DNA from 2 places in the Paenibacillus tritici genome. Region 1 is predicted to be linked to the other one. Evidence: a T-box and tRNA genes for the amino acid it is inferred to sense, from the RefSeq annotation. Region 1 holds a T-box; the other holds one or more tRNA genes.

Region 1 (9,413 bases):
TTCACTGTGTTCTCATAGTTGAACCAGGCTCAACATGCAAAGACCCCTCCATTAAATTGGAGTGGCCTTCTTAGATCTATAGCGTAGCTACTGTCTGCTCATACAACTCCCCGTCTACCCCATTCACAAACGGCGTCCATTCCCCTGCCGTATACAGCTGTAGCCGGTGCATAGCCCGTGTACAAGCCGTATAAAAGAGCTTACGCTCACTCTCCCTGTGGTACGTCTGCGGGGAGGCGTCGTAGATCAACACGGCGTCGAATTCGACACCTTTGGCGAGATAGGCTGGAATCACCTGTACACCCTTTTTAAAGGCAGGAGTATCCTTGGTAATATGAAGCAACCCGGCAGCCCCTCCGGCAGTCAAAATCTCATAAGCTTCTCTACCCTCCTCAGCCGTCTTTGTAATCACAGCGATGGAGCTGTAACCTTCAGCCTGAAGCTCCGCGAGATCTTTCACGATGCGCCCCGCCTTCAACTCATGATGGCCCAGCTTAGCCAACACCGGCTTCCGGCCCCTCCGCTCAAAAGCCACAATTGCCTCACCGCCGGGCAGCAGCCGCTTCGTAAACTCCACAATCTCGTAGGTCGAGCGGTAGCTGCGGACCAGCAGGAACTGGCTAGTCTCTTCTTCTCCATAGAGCTGTAGCAGCGGTGAGCTGCTTCCATACAGATTCGTCGCCTGCGTGAAGATCGCCTGGCCGAAGTCTCCCAGCACCGTCATGCGGGCACGCGGAAACAGCTTTTTGAGGAACTCATACTGGAACATGGAATAATCCTGGCCTTCGTCCACAAAAATATGCCGCACCTGCGTGTTCGTCCGCACACCCTCGATCAATTCTTTTAAATACAAATACGGGGTCGCATCTTCATAAAAAAGTTCCTGCCCGCTCAGCTTATCCTTCGTCTGCCCGCAGATCTCCGGCCATAGCTCCGGCACCTCCGCTTCACCTGTCATTTCCCTGTAGGCCGTTTCATCACTGAACAATTGACGGTAGAGCCCGGCCATGTCGATAAAGGTGAACTTCCTGATCCCCCGTCTCAGCGGTTTGAACTGCTCCTTCACGATCATCTCTCCCAGCAGCGCCTCCTCCCGCTCGGCGTAATCGAAGTCCCCTTCATCCTGCTCCCGCTTATGCACCAGCAGCTCCTGTAGGCGAAGGTATTTCTCCGCGAAGTCGAACACGCCCTTCTCTCTGTGGAGCTTACCGTGCACTTCAGCGTATTGGTCATTGTCAAGGTAATTCATCTCTTCCTCTACCCAGGCGGCTCCCTGCTCCTGCTTTTGCAGTCTGGTCAGCTCTTCGAGCAGCCATTTCTGCACCAGCGTAATCCGGTTAGGCAGACGAATCGAACGATCATAGCTGTATAGCTTGCTCTTGATCTGCTCCCCCGGGATTAACACGCGGTCCCGGAAGCAGATGTCCTTGAACAGCATCCCCTCCAGCTTCAGCCACTGCGCATAACCCTGAAGTGCCCGGAGGAAGGCTTCCGACGCCTTATATTCGACCCCCTTGAGACGGGCTTCATAACCCTCTTCCTGCTGCGCGGTAAGCACGTATTCCATCTGATCGAACGAATCCTCTATCCGGTAATCCTGACCCAGCCACGTTTCCAGATATTCCTGAAAGGTCGTCTGCTGCATATTCTCTTCACCCAGCTCCGGAAGGACGGTAGACACATAGCTGTTGAACATCGGGTTAGGGGAAAATAATACAATCTGATCCGCCGTAAGCCGCTCCCGGTGTTTGTACAGCAGATAGGCTACGCGCTGGAGCGCTGCCGAGGTTTTGCCGCTGCCCGCCGCCCCCTGCACAATAAGCATCCGGCTGGTATCGTTACGGATAATCGCGTTCTGCTCCGCCTGAATCGTAGCTACAATGCTCTTCATTTGTGAATCTGCGCCTTTGCCAAGCACCTGCTGGAGTAGTTCATCTCCGATTGTAACGCTCGAATCAAACAAATGCTGGAGCTGACCGTCACGGATCTGGTACTGCCGCTTCAGTTCCATCGTTCCGCTAATCCGTCCTCCCGGTGTGTCGAAGGCTGCTTTTCCCGGCGGATAGTCGTAGTACAGGCTCGCAATGGGGGTCCGCCAGTCATAGACCACGAAGCTCAGACCATCCTCTTCGATGAAGGAAGACACTCCGATATAGACCTGTTCCACCGCCTTCTGACCCTCCTCGTGAAAATCAATCCGGCCAAAATAAGGCGACGGCAGCAGCTGCTGCATATTCTTCCATTGCCGCAGCTTCCGCGCATGACTGCGTTCCCGTTCAGACAGGACGGCGTCCTGCTGGGTAATCGTGAAGAAGCTCTCTTCGAAATCCTCCTCCGTACTCGTATTGACCGTAACCTCTTCCCAGAATCTGCGGCGGATGTCCGTGGCCTGGTCCTTCAGCTGGCCAACCTCCGGCTCCAGGCTTTCGATCCCCGATTTCAGCTTCTCTTTGACCTGCTCCAGCCACTCCAACTCCTGCTCCCAGCTGCTTACCTTCTCCATCACCGGATCACTCCTCTTTCTTGAAATAGTCCCAAACAGGCGGGTTGACAAACCGGATGTCCCTTTGCTATAATTAAGATATAAATAAGATGCGTTACATCCGATCTAATTTGTTAAAATAGTCAACAGTCTTCTAACATTAGCATATTATTTCTTTGTATGCAATAATTTTTTGTACATAATTAGCCCTGGCGCTTGCGCCAGGGCTTTGTTGTTCAGATGATAACCTGTCCTATTATACCGGTCTCTCGATCTCAAAAATCTCCCCGATCCCCGCATAATGATTCCCGGCCAATCTGCTTACCGCCCCTAATTGTACCGGATCAATTCTTCCCTGTTCGTAGATCTTTTCATCAATATGAAACTGCACGATCCTGCCGATAATCAGATCATTATTAGGCAGCTCCAGGCAATGCTCCAACACACATTCCATCCGCACCTTCGCTTCCTTAATCCCCGGTACGCCAATGTGCAGGCTATCCACAGGCGTCAGTCCGGCTAGAGAAACCTCACTCTGATCCGGCGGCAACGGCGCAGCAGTCATATTCACCTGTCCGACATTCTGCTGATCCACAATATGAACCACGAATTCCTTCGTATGCTTAATATTCCGCGCTGTATCCTTGGACTGGCCCGAAGCTGCATGTTGGATGGAGACAGAGATCATCGGCGGGTTGGAGGATACGATATTGAAGTAGCTGAACGGCGCACCATTCAATACCTCCTCATCCCCCAGCGTGGTGACAAAAGCAATCGGCCGCGGAATAATGCTCCCGACCAGCAGCTTATAATTGTCCCGCTCGGTATTGTGCTGTGGGTCAATCGAAATCATAATTGTGCCTCCTCTTTTCTGGATAAGCGTCATCCCATCCCCATTATCATGCACAAACGCCTGCCATTCAAGCTGCTCCTGATCATCGTGGAGATCCATAAAATTTGTTCTTGTTTTTGTCAATATTTATGGTAAAATTTTACTTGTAATTAAATCCTTTTTATGTATTTTGTTGTTCGCGAGTCCGCTATTCATTTACGGCCAATCTAACTTGAAAGGGGTGGAATAATGAAGCTGGCTTTTCCGATTCTCGTAGGACGGATTCTGATCGCCGGCGGTATCTTGACAGCGGGGATTCTCTTGGGAACGATTGCAGCAGAATCAACCATTGCTCTGACCGAGAAGTCCTCCAAAGCTGTGACTGTCTATCCGAAAAATGAGAACGGCGATACCTACGGTTCGGCATTCCATGCAAGTACAAATGAAGAGAAACCGGATTTAATTGAGGCGATCGGCGAAGACGATGTTACAGGTTATATCCGTAAAAAAGATCTGGATGGCGACATGCCAAAAACACCTGAAGAAGCAACCGCATTGATGAACAAGCAACAAGTGAACGGCCCGAGGCAAATCCCCTTATACGAAAAAGACGGCAAAACGGTGATCGGAACTTTTATGGCAGGCGAAACTAAACCCGTAGATACTAAGGAGGAATAATCCTATGTTCTCGAAAAAAATCAAGCAAGTTACAGGTGTGTTAATGGCGGGATTTCTGATTGGCTCTACAGCTACTATAGCATCGGCGGTCCCTTTAGTAAGTCCTCCTAAAATTATAGGGCCCTACCTGATAAACGGGCAATACTACCGATACACTGCCTGGAGTGAGATTGATAGAACAGCCGCAAATAATATGAAAAGTCAAACGTACATCAACAACCAAGTTGAATGGGAAGCAGTTCCAGCAGGTTATATTGGTGCACAAACGGCTTTATACAAAGATGGAGCTTTAGTAGCCAGTTCTACTGCAAGTTATAATGATTTCCCAACCTACGCACACGTAGCAACTGAAATTAATACTTATGGATATGGTAATTATTCAGCTAAAGGAATTGTATATGCATATACTGGAAATGGATATTCTTCTCTTATAACCAATCAAACTCCAGCCATGGCTGGTGGCTTTTAAGTTAGAACCAGATGATGTAAAAATTCAGCGCGTTGCTGGCCGTAGAGGGAAATGAACGAAGTTCTATCGACGAACAAGCCATTTTCCCCCTAGGACAAGGGATGGCACATTCGTCGATTTTTTATGCTCATTATGCTAATCAATTTACTCCCCACGCATATTGTGCCCCCTGCCTTGCAGGAATACTGTTTATGTATGACGAAGGTTCAGTTCAAGAGGAGTGATTCAAATGATAATCCAAGCGGTTCTTTTTGATCTGGATGGAACACTGCTAGACCGTGACTCGTCACTATTAATGTTTGCCAGAGAGCAATACCATCGCTACTCCCCGTTGCAGATTGTTAATGAAGAAGCGTTTATTGAACGGTTCATTGAGCTCGATAATCATGGTTCCGTATGGAAGGATCAAGTATATCAACAGCTCATCCATGAGTTCTCCATTCAAAATTTGGACTGGACGGCGCTTTTAGAGGATTACATAAGCAATTTCCACAAGCATTGTACAGGTTTTCCGAATTTGCTGAATATGCTTACCACTTTGAAGAAACAAGATATTAAGCTGGCACTAGTCTCCAACGGTTACGGGCAATTTCAATATGATAATTTCAAGGCATTACATATCGCGCATCTATTCGATGAGGTGCTGATATCAGAATGGGAAGGGCTGCGGAAGCCTGACCCCGCGATTTTCATGCGTGCATTAACTAAACTTGGAGTCTCTGCTGAGAATGCTCTCTTTGTAGGAGATCATCCTGATAACGATATACGGGCAAGCCGTAACGTTGGGATGAAGGCGATTTGGAAACGAAATGATCCACGGGAAGCTATTACTGAAGCTGATGCTGTAATTGATGATTTAGGGGAATTAGTGAACGTGGTGAAGCTATTTTCGGCCGGGGACTGAAACAATCCTGCACATATTGCAACATTCTCCTCATTGTAACGTCCAAGATCAACAATTGTTGTACAAAAGTCAGCTTTCCGCCTTCACCAAGCCACTGAGCAGGATAAATCCTGCTTTTCATACAACAATCCTCCTGAATACGCCTGTGTCTCCGAACCAGAGTTGCAATTTATGCAGTATTTCGTTGCTATAATCTACAGCGTTAACTTTAAATAACCTTTTTCTCGTAATAGCACAAGGTCAGCCTGTCGTTGATCACTTGCATCTCACCCGTTCTCCTGTAGCCCAGCTTCTCATACAAGTAGCAGTTCCTCTCTTCTTGCATGATAGTAGCCAGCCCCCAGACTGTAGCATCAGCATAGATTTGCTCAATCTGAGCGAACACCTGCTGGGCGATACCTTGGCCTTGATGTTCTGGCAGGATAAATATTTGCCCGAGCCAATATTCATGCTCTTCTTTCTTTTTGACTCTAATACTACCTGCTGCGATACCGGCATACCGGATGATGTAATAATCTACAGTAGGCTGATTGATCCGTTCCACCACCCTCTCCACAGTCTCATTGGCCGGGCTTGTTTCATAATCCTGATATTTCTCCAAGAGCGGCAGGAAGGCCTGAAGCTGCATGGCATGAATAACCGCCGCATCCTCCACTGTCGCTTTACTTAACGTAACCGTTGAAATCCCCATTGTATGCACCTCCAAATTCATCGAAAATATACATAATCCAAGTGTTCACCAGCAAGTCCTGCAATATGATTATTCTGTCTTCTATGCGATAGAGTAAATCCGATGCTCTCATACATCCGTCGGGCAGGGATCAGATCATCATTCGTGGTAACAATAATTTGCTGCACATCATTCTCGAGGATTCTATTGACCGCTTCTTGAAGCTGCATCGTACTGTAACCTTTGCCCTTGTATGCTGAAGCAATGCAATTGTGACCAATTTCCACATATCGGGGCATATTCCTCGGGTCCCACGAAACAAAGCCAATGGCCTTACCGTTAAGCGTTGTTATAAAGCCATACTTATCCGCAATTTGCAGATGCTCAAAGAAAAAGCTGTCAAACGCCTGCCAATCCGTAATGCAGCTATGCTCATACCTGGTATCAAAGGAATAGGCATCTTTCAATAGCTCAACCAGTATTCCCCGCTCTAAGCTACTTACTTTCTTAAATTCAATATCCATGCGCCCTCCATATCTTCTTTGATTTCACTTACAAATATTATATTTAATCACACAATTCCACCATGACATATTGCATGTAAGTTTTGGACGCAAAAAGGCGGTACTTCACTAACTCAGAAGCCCGCCTGTCCACTTATTTCGCCTTCACTGGCTCCAGCAGGTTCAAATCATACAGATTGCCGCTGTTCTCTGGATGATCATTGCGGATATGCTCTTCCAGGCAAAGCCGGGTAGGGTCCGAAGTGTATTTCTTACTGTGTGATAATTGATTCATCAGGTTGTTCCAAGAGCCGCCAATGTCTTCATCGCTGTCAAGCTTGGCATAGAGTCCGCCGGGCAGCAGCATCTCCTGGAATGGCTCCGGTACAACGACCCCCTCAGGAATTGTCGCACACATTCCATAACCATAGGGCTTACCTGTACTACTTGGCATGGGCTTCATATTCCCGCCGAACAACCGCGCCGTACCCAAGAGAGTCGCAGACTTCAGCCAGTCCATTAAAGGTCCCATCGCTTTGTCTTCAGGAGAAACGTCTACCACGATATGATAGGCAACCCTCATCGCAGGCAGTGTAATCACTTTGAATGTTGACCGCTCGGTTACATTACTCATAAATACATTCTCCATTTCGTTAAGCAGTTCCTCCAGGACAGAGGTCCTCTTATTGGTAATGTTCAGGTATTCAAGGGTCTGAAGTAATTGCTGTTCAACCCGTTTCAAGCCTTTTTGGTGCACCTGTAGAGCCGCTATCCTGTTCTCAATGACCCGTATGAGTTCAAATACTGATTTTCTCTCCACGACAGGCTGTATTTCTTTGATCGGAATATCCATTCTCCGCAGCAGAGCCGTGATCCTGATACATTGAAGCGCATCCTCCTCGTATGTGCGCCAACCCGACGATGAATCTCTGCCGCTATGAAATAGTCCTTCTGCTTCCCAGTGCCGCAAGGTGCGGCTCGTCAGCCCCATTTGCTCTGACAATTGCTGTATGGTAACAACAGTCCTGTTCATTTCTACCTCCTCTCTTCGATCTCATAGCTATCGTACCACTTGACGCCGCGTCAAGTTCAAGGGGTAATCTCATAAACCTATATAATATAAAATTGACTTTCGCACGAATGTGTTGTAAAAATACAGTAATACAATATTATACAACTTTGCAATGACGAAGAGAGTACGCATAACGAATACTTCAGAGAGCTGATGGATGGTGCGAATCAGTGTAGGGACTATGCCGAAGTGGACTTCTGAGCATCCAAACCGAACCTTAGGAAGTAGGCTTTGGCGAAAGTCTCGTCGTTACAAGAGACGCGTATTCAGATATCCAGTGATATTTCGATACGTTTAAGCGGGTCCGATTTAATTTCGGGCTAATTAAGGTGGTACCACGGGGTTCTCTCGTCCTTTTCAGGATGAGAGGACCCCTTTTTGATTACATAGACGGAGGGATAAAATGAGTAATGAAATTGTGTTAACAGGAATTAAGCCTACAGGCAAAGTCCATCTGGGGAACTACATCGGAGCGATCAAACCCGCGCTGCAAATTGCCGGGACCAGTGATTGCACCTCTCTTTACTTCATCGCAGACTACCATGGATTAACCTTCATTCAGGATAGAGATGAGTTCAATACTTTGTCTTACAGCATTGCAGCTACATGGTTGGCTTTAGGACTCGACCCGGACCGGGTAATTTTTTATAGACAATCCGATGTGCCGGAAATCTTCGAGCTTAGCTGGATCTTGTCATGCCTAACCTCCAAAGGCCTAATGAACCGCGCCCATGCCTACAAATCCATTCATGACAAAAATGAACAATTAGGCTTGGATTCAGATACCGGGGTCAATATGGGCCTCTACACCTATCCGATTCTGATGGCTGCGGATATTCTTCTGTTTCAATCAGACAAGGTCCCTGTCGGTAAAGACCAGATACAGCATGTGGAGATCGCCAGAGATATCGCCGAAGGCTTTAACCGGATTTATGGAGATACCTTCAAGCTGCCTGACTATATTGTCGATGAGAAAACAGCAGTTATTCCGGGTCTGGACGGAAGAAAAATGAGCAAAAGCTATAATAATACGATTCCGCTGTTTGAACCAGCAGAACACTTGAAGAAGCTCATTAACAAAATTAAAACAGACTCAACGCCTCCACAAGCACCAAAAAACCCGGATACCTCAAATATTTACTTACTGTACAAAGAGTTTGCGACTCCTGCCCAAGTACAGGATTTCAGGAACAGATATTTAAACGGTATCAGTTGGGGAGATGCCAAACAAGAACTGTTCCAGGTGGTAAATGCTTACCTGGAGGAGCCGCGTAAAAAATATAATAAATTGATGGTTGCGCCAGAGCAAATTGATGACATCCTAAATGAGGGTGCCCGGAAGGCAAGAGCCATAGCTGCACCTTTGCTTAAGAAGGTAAAATTAAAGATCGGACGTTACAAATAGATCAGACTTCTATCTCTAGTAGTGGCTGTTAGGATTACAGCCGCGCAAATAACCGCTCCCCTCGGGTCTGTATATATCTGTACATGCCGGCGCATACCGCTGCTATAATAACACCGTATATCAGCATAAGAAGATCGCCGTTCAGATGTTCAATAAGCATGAATAGCATGACGGGAACGGCCAGCGTGAGGACTCCGATAACCATGGAGACCAGCACCGCTGCGCTCTGCTTGATGACTGCAACTTCACTGGTCCATTCCAGCTTGGGCAGCTTCAGGTTCACAATCACGCCCAGCATGGCTGAATAACAGGCATAGATTACAGGGATCACAAGCAGGAGCAGACTTTCGGTCCATCCGGTCTCCAGCGTAACAACAAACAGCACCGAGCTTACGGCT
Region 2 (9,413 bases), 3.6 Mb from region 1:
AGGCTTGGGAAGCATTGAAGGCAATCATTAAATAAAGTTACTCTATTCTAAAAAAGGTGCTGTCCCAAGTGGACAGCACCTTTTTGCGCAGTACAAGAATGTATTAGATTCACATGATTTCAGTAACCTCTGCTTGAATAGGTTCAATGCTTGAGCTGCTGGAGTTCCAGTTCTTCGGCAGTAATGGTTGCTTGTGCCGGGTCCATGGTGAGGATCGTGTGGCAGAACATGCAGCGGTCCGTTTTGCCCAGCATTTTGGTCTGCTTATGGCATTCCGGACATTCCACCTGAACTGCACTGGTTGAGAGCATGCCGGCCCAGAAATAGATAGCCAGACTGGCCATCATGGAGATTAGTCCGATAACAAGGCCGATGGCAGCGACTACCTTGCCGGCAGAGCCCCAGAATACAATACCTGCGGTTCCCATGATCATAAGTCCCATACCCAGCATGGTTAGCAGCAGTCCCCAGGTGCGAAAGGCATTGATTTTAGCCGATTTAAATTTCATGAGCATGATCTCCTAACTGAAATATAGTTCGGTTGTACAGGAGGAACTGGCATGAATATGTAGAATAATATTATTTATAGAGATTATAACTGACTGGGTGCTAAATCGCCAAATTTAATGGAGGGAAGTATGGAACTGTCCAATTTGACCCTATTAAGTGGGGAGACATTTGAGGAGAATGTTCTGGGAGCCGTTGCTTGGCGGCAAAGAGGGGATGCCACGTTTCAGAGTGCACTGCTGCACGATTTTGATATGGTGGTTCTCATGCTGCATGAGGAACAGGAGACGGAACGCGTCATAACCCATACCATTGCTGGGGATAAGCGGACGCAATCGGTGCATGTGGGTCTGTCTGCACTTGAACGTGCTGTGATGGCCGGGGATAATAACGAGCTTCTTGCCAGCTTGATATCCGGAGAGGTGATCTGGGACCCTAAGGGGATTTTGGCAGAGATGCGGAAGCAGCTGATTCAGTTTGAAGGTCCGCTCAAAGAACGGGTGTTATTTATGGAATTCTCCCGTTTTTTACATATGTATATCAAGTCTAAACGTTACATTGAAGCGGGATGTACCATGGATGCTTATAATTGCGTACTTATGGCATTGTATCATTGGGCACGGATCGAAGTGAGTGAAGCAGGATATTTTCCGGAACCGGCAGTGTGGGGACAAGTCAAAAGCATGAACTCACCAGTCCATAAGCTATACGAGGAACTGACAATCAGCACAGAGACCCTGGACCAGAGAATTGAGCTGATACTGCTTGCCTGTGAATTTGCGCTCATGTCCAAGATGGCTGACTGTTGTGCCATGCTGCTTCATATTCTGGGCAGCCGTAAGGAGGCATGGAGTATTAAAGAACTTCTGCAGCATTCAGGACTCAGTCCCCTTCAGGCAGAGCTGCCGCTTGTGCTGCGCAAGCTTGTATCCCGATCCTTGATTCGTGAGATTGCCTCATGGGCAGTTGAAGCAGGGGATGGACATACCATCCGGTATACCCTTTAATTACACGGGAAGCTACTGGTGGAAGCACCTTTACACAGAGAGCATTAACAGGAGAATGGAGAGAGTGAATGTACTCTCTTTTTTTATTTGTCCAGCTCTGCATGAGAGTTAAAAGGGGAGGGAATATTTAGGGTTGACTAGGTTGTAGTTCGTATGTTAAATTATAACTCGTCCCTCCGACATAACGATGTGCAGCAATGCAGTCGGAAATCAGCCGGAAAAAGTAATCGAAAAAAAAGGTTGACTAAAACGAGGGCGCTGTGATATATTATAAAGGTCGCTGCTGAGACAAAAAACGGCGACGAGAGATGAGCTTGATCTTTGAAAACTGAACAACGAGTGAGTATCGGAAATCACGAAAGTGACTTCCAAAATGAGAATGTAAATTCTCGTCAGATGTTTCAAAATGAGCAATCGCTCTTTCTAAATACCAATTTGGAGAGTTTGATCCTGGCTCAGGACGAACGCTGGCGGCATGCCTAATACATGCAAGTCGAGCGGAGTTATGAAGGAGCTTGCTCCGGATTAACTTAGCGGCGGACGGGTGAGTAACACGTAGGCAACCTGCCCTCAAGACTGGGATAACTACCGGAAACGGTAGCTAATACCGGATAATTTCTTTCCTCTCCTGAAGAGAGAATGAAAGGCGGAGCAATCTGCCACTTGGGGATGGGCCTGCGGCGCATTAGCTAGTTGGTGGGGTAATGGCCCACCAAGGCGACGATGCGTAGCCGACCTGAGAGGGTGAACGGCCACACTGGGACTGAGACACGGCCCAGACTCCTACGGGAGGCAGCAGTAGGGAATCTTCCGCAATGGGCGCAAGCCTGACGGAGCAATGCCGCGTGAGTGATGAAGGTTTTCGGATCGTAAAGCTCTGTTGCCAGGGAAGAACGTCCGGTAGAGTAACTGCTATCGGAGTGACGGTACCTGAGAAGAAAGCCCCGGCTAACTACGTGCCAGCAGCCGCGGTAATACGTAGGGGGCAAGCGTTGTCCGGAATTATTGGGCGTAAAGCGCGCGCAGGCGGTTATTTAAGTCTGGTGTTTAAACCTTGGGCTCAACCTGAGGTCGCACTGGAAACTGGGTAACTTGAGTACAGAAGAGGAAAGTGGAATTCCACGTGTAGCGGTGAAATGCGTAGATATGTGGAGGAACACCAGTGGCGAAGGCGACTTTCTGGGCTGTAACTGACGCTGAGGCGCGAAAGCGTGGGGAGCAAACAGGATTAGATACCCTGGTAGTCCACGCCGTAAACGATGAGTGCTAGGTGTTAGGGGTTTCGATACCCTTGGTGCCGAAGTTAACACAGTAAGCACTCCGCCTGGGGAGTACGGTCGCAAGACTGAAACTCAAAGGAATTGACGGGGACCCGCACAAGCAGTGGAGTATGTGGTTTAATTCGAAGCAACGCGAAGAACCTTACCAGGTCTTGACATCCCGATGAAAGCATTAGAGATAGTGCCCCTCTTCGGAGCATCGGAGACAGGTGGTGCATGGTTGTCGTCAGCTCGTGTCGTGAGATGTTGGGTTAAGTCCCGCAACGAGCGCAACCCTTGACTTTAGTTGCCAGCAGGTTGAGCTGGGCACTCTAGAGTGACTGCCGGTGACAAACCGGAGGAAGGTGGGGATGACGTCAAATCATCATGCCCCTTATGACCTGGGCTACACACGTACTACAATGGCCGGTACAACGGGAAGCGAAACCGCGAGGTGGAGCCAATCCCAGCAAAGCCGGTCTCAGTTCGGATTGCAGGCTGCAACTCGCCTGCATGAAGTCGGAATTGCTAGTAATCGCGGATCAGCATGCCGCGGTGAATACGTTCCCGGGTCTTGTACACACCGCCCGTCACACCACGAGAGTTTACAACACCCGAAGTCGGTGGGGTAACCCGCAAGGGAGCCAGCCGCCGAAGGTGGGGTAGATGATTGGGGTGAAGTCGTAACAAGGTAGCCGTATCGGAAGGTGCGGCTGGATCACCTCCTTTCTATGGAGAATCGTTTCCTGCAATGGAAACATTCAAATCGGAAGCTTAGCTTCCACAACTCAGGTTTAGGCCTGTTACTCACTCGTTGGTCAGTTTTGAGAGTTGAAGCTCTCATCTTTACCTTGATCCTTGAAAACTGGATACCGAAACGAATTTGCGTTTTAGAACATTCCTTTAAGCTGAACTTGTGTAAACAAGTTTCAATATTATAGTGATGCTAAGCGAAGATTTTGGATGATGAAGCGACCTTTGGCTTTGAATGTGTTGGTGAATGGAGCAATCCATGAACAACATTCAAAACAAGATGAGCGAATCAGCCAAACATCGGAGCGTTGGTTAAGCTAATAAGAGCACACGGAGGATGCCTAGGCGCCAGGAGCCGACGAAGGACGTGGCGAACAACGAAACTGCCTCGGGGAGCTGTAAGCAAGCTTTGATCCGGGGGTGTCCGAATGGGGAAACCCAGCTGTGGTAATTCGCAGTTACTCATTTCTGAATACATAGGAAATGTAGAGGCAGACCAGGGGAACTGAAACATCTAAGTACCCTGAGGAAGAGAAAACAATAGTGATTCCGTCAGTAGCGGCGAGCGAACGCGGAACAGCCTAAACCAAGGGGCTTGCCCCTTGGGGTTGTGGGACGTCTCACATGGAGTTACAAAGGAATATGGTAGGCGAAGAGGTCTGGAAAGACCCGCGATAGAGGTAAAAGCCCTGTAGCCTAAACTATATTCTCTCCGAGACGGATCCCGAGTAGTGCGGGGCACGTGAAACCCCGTATGAATCCAGCAGGACCATCTGCTAAGGCTAAATACTACCTGGCGACCGATAGTGAAACAGTACCGTGAGGGAAAGGTGAAAAGCACCCCGGAAGGGGAGTGAAATAGAACCTGAAACCGTGTGCTTACAAAAAGTCAGAGCCCTTTCTATGGGTGATGGCGTGCCTTTTGTAGAATGAACCGGCGAGTTACGTTTAACATGCAAGGTTAAGGTGAGAAGCCGGAGCCGCAGCGAAAGCGAGTCTGAATAGGGCGATTGAGTATGTGGACGTAGACCCGAAACCGTGTGATCTACCCCTGTCCAGGGTGAAGGTGCGGTAACACGCACTGGAGGCCCGAACCCACGCATGTTGAAAAATGCGGGGATGAGGTGGGGGTAGCGGAGAAATTCCAATCGAACTCGGAGATAGCTGGTTCTCCCCGAAATAGCTTTAGGGCTAGCCTCGGTGAATGGAGTGGTGGAGGTAGAGCACTGATTGGGTGCGGGGCCCGCAAGGGTTACCAAGCTCAGTCAAACTCCGAATGCCATTTACTTCTTGCCGGGAGTCAGACAGTGAGTGCTAAGATCCATTGTCAAAAGGGAAACAGCCCAGACCATCAGCTAAGGTCCCCAAGTGTGTGTTAAGTGGGAAAGGATGTGGAGTTGCACAGACAACCAGGATGTTGGCTTAGAAGCAGCCACCATTGAAAGAGTGCGTAATAGCTCACTGGTCGAGTGACTCTGCGCCGAAAATGTAACGGGGCTAAACACACCACCGAAGCTATGGCTAGATGCACTAGCATCTGGGGTAGGGGAGCGTTGTATGTGGGTTGAAGGTGTACCGTAAGGAGCGCTGGACCGCATACAAGTGAGAATGCCGGTATGAGTAACGAAAAGATCAGTGAGAATCTGATCCGCCGAAAGCCCAAGGTTTCCTGAGGAAGGCTCGTCCGCTCAGGGTAAGTCGGGACCTAAGGCGAGGCCGACAGGCGTAGTCGAAGGACAACAGTTTGAAATTACTGTACCACCGTAATCCGCTATGAGCGATGGGGTGACGCAGGAGGGTAGTGACGCGGACTGATGGATGTGTCCGTCTAAGCAGTGAGGCTGATGTGTAGGCAAATCCGCACATCGTGAAGGCTGGGCTGTGATGGGGAGCGAAAATTATAGTAGCGAAGGTCATGATCTCACACTGCCAAGAAAAGCCTCTAGTCAGGAGAAGGTGCCCGTACCGCAAACCGACACAGGTAGGCGAGAAGAGAATTCTAAGGCGCGCGGAAGAACTCTCGTTAAGGAACTCGGCAAAATGACCTCGTAACTTCGGGAGAAGAGGTGCCTCGGTAGGGTGAATAGCCCGAGGGGGCCGCAGTGAAAAGGCCCAAGCGACTGTTTAGCAAAAACACAGGTCTGTGCGAAGCCGTAAGGCGAAGTATACGGGCTGACGCCTGCCCGGTGCTGGAAGGTTAAGGGGAGTGGTTAGGGGCAACCCGAAGCTGTGAACCGAAGCCCCAGTAAACGGCGGCCGTAACTATAACGGTCCTAAGGTAGCGAAATTCCTTGTCAGGTAAATTCTGACCCGCACGAATGGCGTAACGACTTGGGCGCTGTCTCAACGAGAGATCCGGTGAAATTTTAATACCTGTGAAGATGCAGGTTACCCGCGACAAGACGGAAAGACCCCATGGAGCTTTACTGCAGCTTGATATTGAATTTGGGTACGATCTGTACAGGATAGGTGGGAGCCGTTGAGGCAGGAGCGCAAGCTTCTGCGGAGGCGCCGTTGGGATACCACCCTGATCGTATCTAGGTTCTAACCTAGTGCCCTTATCGGGTACGGGGACCGTGTCAGGCGGGCAGTTTGACTGGGGCGGTCGCCTCCTAAAGAGTAACGGAGGCGTTCAAAGGTTCCCTCAGAATGGTTGGAAATCATTCGCAGAGTGCAAAGGCATAAGGGAGCTTGACTGCGAGACCTACAAGTCGAGCAGGGACGAAAGTCGGACTTAGTGATCCGGTGGTACCGCATGGAAGGGCCATCGCTCAACGGATAAAAGCTACCCTGGGGATAACAGGCTTATCTCCCCCAAGAGTCCACATCGACGGGGAGGTTTGGCACCTCGATGTCGGCTCATCGCATCCTGGGGCTGAAGTAGGTCCCAAGGGTTGGGCTGTTCGCCCATTAAAGCGGTACGCGAGCTGGGTTCAGAACGTCGTGAGACAGTTCGGTCCCTATCTGTCGTGGGCGCAGGAAATTTGAGAGGAGCTGTCCTTAGTACGAGAGGACCGGGATGGACGTACCGCTGGTGCATCAGTTGTTCCGCCAGGAGCATGGCTGAGTAGCTACGTACGGACGGGATAAGCGCTGAAAGCATCTAAGCGTGAAGCCCCCCTCAAGATGAGATTTCCCAGTATGTAAGACCCCTTGAAGACGACGAGGTAGATAGGTTGGAGGTGGAAGTGCAGCAATGCATGGAGCTGACCAATACTAATCGGTCGAGGGCTTATCCAAATACACTAATACACAAATTCGTTTCGGATTCAGTTTTCAGGCGATCAAGCCTGATATGTATATTCCCTGATAGCTCAGTTGGTAGAGCACTCGACTGTTAATCGAGTTGTCACAGGTTCGAGTCCTGTTCGGGGAGCCATATGGAGAGGTGTCCGAGTTTGGCCGAAGGAGCACGATTGGAAATCGTGTAGGCGCCACAAGCGTCTCGAGGGTTCGAATCCCTCTCTCTCCGTAGCAATACTTTTTACACAGCATGGCTCGTTGGTCAAGGGGTTAAGACACCTCCCTTTCACGGAGGTAACATGGGTTCGAATCCCATACGAGTCACCATTTTTTTGGAACTGATACATGGAGGCTTAGCTCAGCTGGGAGAGCATCTGCCTTACAAGCAGAGGGTCGGGGGTTCGAACCCCTCAGCCTCCACCATCTATGATTTAACTGAATAGATTTTTACCAATGACGCGGGGTGGAGCAGCCCGGTAGCTCGTCGGGCTCATAACCCGAAGGCCGCAGGTTCAAATCCTGCCCCCGCAATTGTTTTGGAACCGTGGTGTAGTTGGCCTAACATGCCTGCCTGTCACGCAGGAGATCGCGGGTTCGAATCCCGTCGGTTCCGCCATTTTAATGGCTTAAGGGATGAGAATTCCCTGGGTTCGTTGAAGCATAGGCTTCGTAAGGAATACTTCGCAATCTCGTAACGAAGTGAAGAGTATCCCGTCGGTTCCGCCATCTTTATCTTTATGAAATAACTTATATGGCTCGGTAGCTCAGTCGGTAGAGCAAAGGACTGAAAATCCTTGTGTCGGGGGTTCGATTCCCTCCCGCGCCACCATACACAACTTAATATGCCGGTGTAGCTCAATTGGTAGAGCAACTGACTTGTAATCAGTAGGTTGGGGGTTCAAGTCCTCTCGCCGGCACCATCCCGTGGAGGCTTAGCGAAGTGGCCAAACGCATCAGACTGTAAATCTGCTCACGTACGTGTTCGGTGGTTCGAATCCATCAGCCTCCACCATTTTTAGGGGCATAGTTTAAAGGTAGAACAACGGTCTCCAAAACCGTTGGTGTGGGTTCAATTCCTGCTGCCCCTGCCAAGTAATTTTCTATAAAAGTTTAATATGGCGACCGTGGCGAAGGGGTTAACGCACCGGATTGTGGTTCCGGCATTCGTGGGTTCGAGACCCATCGGTCGCCCCATTTCTTTTATAAGAATTATAAGGTATATCATTCAAAAAGCTTAATATGGCGACTGTGGCGAAGGGGTTAACGCACCGGATTGTGGTTCCGGCATTCGTGGGTTCGAGACCCATCAGTCGCCCCATTTTTATTCAACAACTTATTGGGGATTAGCCAAGCGGTAAGGCAACGGACTTTGACTCCGTCATTCATAGGTTCGATTCCTATATCCCCAGCCATTATATGCGGACGTGGCTCAGCGGTAGAGCATCGCCTTGCCAAGGCGAGGGTCGCGGGTTCGATTCCCGTCGTCCGCTCCATTATTTTGGTGCCATAGCCAAGTGGTAAGGCAAAGCTCTGCAAAAGCTTTATCCCCAGTTCAAATCTGGGTGGCACCTCCATTTTTCTTTTTGAACTAATCAATGAATACGCCGGCGTGGCGGAATGGCAGACGCGCTCGACTCAAAATCGAGTGGGAAACCGTGGAGGTTCGAGTCCTCTCGCCGGTATTATATTAAAGCTAAGAGTCCATCAGATACATTATCTGGTGGACTTTTTTTGCGTTCTTGCCCATATAGCTGGCGGCCAAGGAGCCACCGAATTATCAATTTGGAATTTGGATTCAAAGATCACTAAATGATGATATACTTGATCTATTATAAATGATAATGATAATCAAAATCAAAATATTGGGATGATATATATTAGAGTAATAAATAATTTAGATTTATAAATTAGAAATAAGTGAGATGAGGGAGTGCGGGTTGGTGCAGGAAAAAGCAGAGGTAAGCCAGATGGTTACACCAGAGACCATTGATACGATGGCCCGTATATGGGCACGTTCGATCATTACTTTAATAGATGTGCGTGTTCAGAATATAGTATCCCAATACCCCTTGGAACATTACAAAATGCCTAGTAGCATGTTTATCTATGCATGTGGAGGAGAAGCGCAAATTCAACTGAATGAAACCGCATTTGGTATAGAACGTTTCGGTTTGGTTCACGGCGGGAAGGGGAGCCTGCTTAGCATTTCGCCTACAGGAGAGAGTGTGAGGACTTTTATGGTGTTTTATAAAGCAGAATCACCTCTTTTTCTCAAAAGGTATCTGCAGCAATTACTGGATCAGGTGAATCCATTTGTTCAACAGTATGGTTATACGCCAAGTAACCCCATCTTAGTCCTCGATTTGTTCCAACAGATGATGAATGCCTGGAACGGTGGCAAGGCGATGAATCAGTTGCAGGCCAAAAGTTTTCTCTATCAATTGATTCATGGGGTGTACAGAGATTTTGAGGAGGGTGAGACCCGGTATCTCCAGCCAGATCCATCTTGTTCTACGAAAGTGTATCTTGATAAACATTACAGAGAGCCGATTATGTTTAAAGAAATTGCCGATATGTTTGGAATTAGCGGCGGGCAATTGACGCGGCTCTTCAAAAAGAAGGAAGGGATGAGCTTACAGGAGTA

What was found. The T-box of region 1 lies ahead of KDC22_RS12565 (tryptophan--tRNA ligase). A T-box ahead of a tRNA ligase gene usually reads a tRNA of that ligase, here a tRNA-Trp.
Region 2: it encodes a tRNA-Trp, which carries the amino acid that the T-box ahead of KDC22_RS12565 (tryptophan--tRNA ligase) is inferred to sense. The anticodon was not compared.

What each region holds. Positions count from the first base shown of each region.
Region 1 covers NZ_CP073365.1:3,031,294-3,040,706, reverse strand. Annotated here, with positions in the region: gene helD (RNA polymerase recycling motor HelD) at 77-2,503, opposite strand; gene KDC22_RS12600 (flavin reductase family protein) at 2,739-3,335, opposite strand; gene KDC22_RS12595 (peptidase M56 BlaR1) at 3,564-3,992, shown strand; gene KDC22_RS12590 (hypothetical protein) at 3,997-4,461, shown strand; gene KDC22_RS12585 (HAD family hydrolase) at 4,691-5,365, shown strand; gene KDC22_RS12580 (GNAT family N-acetyltransferase) at 5,574-6,056, opposite strand; gene KDC22_RS12575 (GNAT family N-acetyltransferase) at 6,074-6,559, opposite strand; gene KDC22_RS12570 (MerR family transcriptional regulator) at 6,693-7,571, opposite strand; T-box leader at 7,714-7,969, shown strand; gene KDC22_RS12565 (tryptophan--tRNA ligase) at 8,014-9,015, shown strand; gene KDC22_RS12560 (hypothetical protein) at 9,050-9,413, opposite strand, start outside.
Region 2 covers NZ_CP073365.1:6,610,996-6,620,408, reverse strand. Annotated here, with positions in the region: gene KDC22_RS28440 (glycosyl hydrolase family 18 protein) at 1-35, shown strand, start outside; gene KDC22_RS28435 (DUF2614 family zinc ribbon-containing protein) at 144-509, opposite strand; gene KDC22_RS28430 (nucleotidyltransferase-like protein) at 639-1,514, shown strand; rRNA gene KDC22_RS28425 (16S ribosomal RNA) at 1,947-3,502, shown strand; rRNA gene KDC22_RS28420 (23S ribosomal RNA) at 3,837-6,766, shown strand; tRNA gene KDC22_RS28415 (tRNA-Asn) at 6,830-6,905, shown strand; tRNA gene KDC22_RS28410 (tRNA-Ser) at 6,909-6,998, shown strand; tRNA gene KDC22_RS28405 (tRNA-Glu) at 7,022-7,096, shown strand; tRNA gene KDC22_RS28400 (tRNA-Val) at 7,117-7,192, shown strand; tRNA gene KDC22_RS28395 (tRNA-Met) at 7,227-7,300, shown strand; tRNA gene KDC22_RS28390 (tRNA-Asp) at 7,308-7,385, shown strand; tRNA gene KDC22_RS28385 (tRNA-Phe) at 7,523-7,598, shown strand; tRNA gene KDC22_RS28380 (tRNA-Thr) at 7,614-7,689, shown strand; tRNA gene KDC22_RS28375 (tRNA-Tyr) at 7,696-7,781, shown strand; tRNA gene KDC22_RS28370 (tRNA-Trp) at 7,787-7,860, shown strand; tRNA gene KDC22_RS28365 (tRNA-His) at 7,888-7,963, shown strand; tRNA gene KDC22_RS28360 (tRNA-His) at 8,012-8,087, shown strand; tRNA gene KDC22_RS28355 (tRNA-Gln) at 8,107-8,181, shown strand; tRNA gene KDC22_RS28350 (tRNA-Gly) at 8,188-8,262, shown strand; tRNA gene KDC22_RS28345 (tRNA-Cys) at 8,270-8,343, shown strand; tRNA gene KDC22_RS28340 (tRNA-Leu) at 8,373-8,451, shown strand; gene KDC22_RS28335 (AraC family transcriptional regulator) at 8,710-9,413, shown strand, end outside.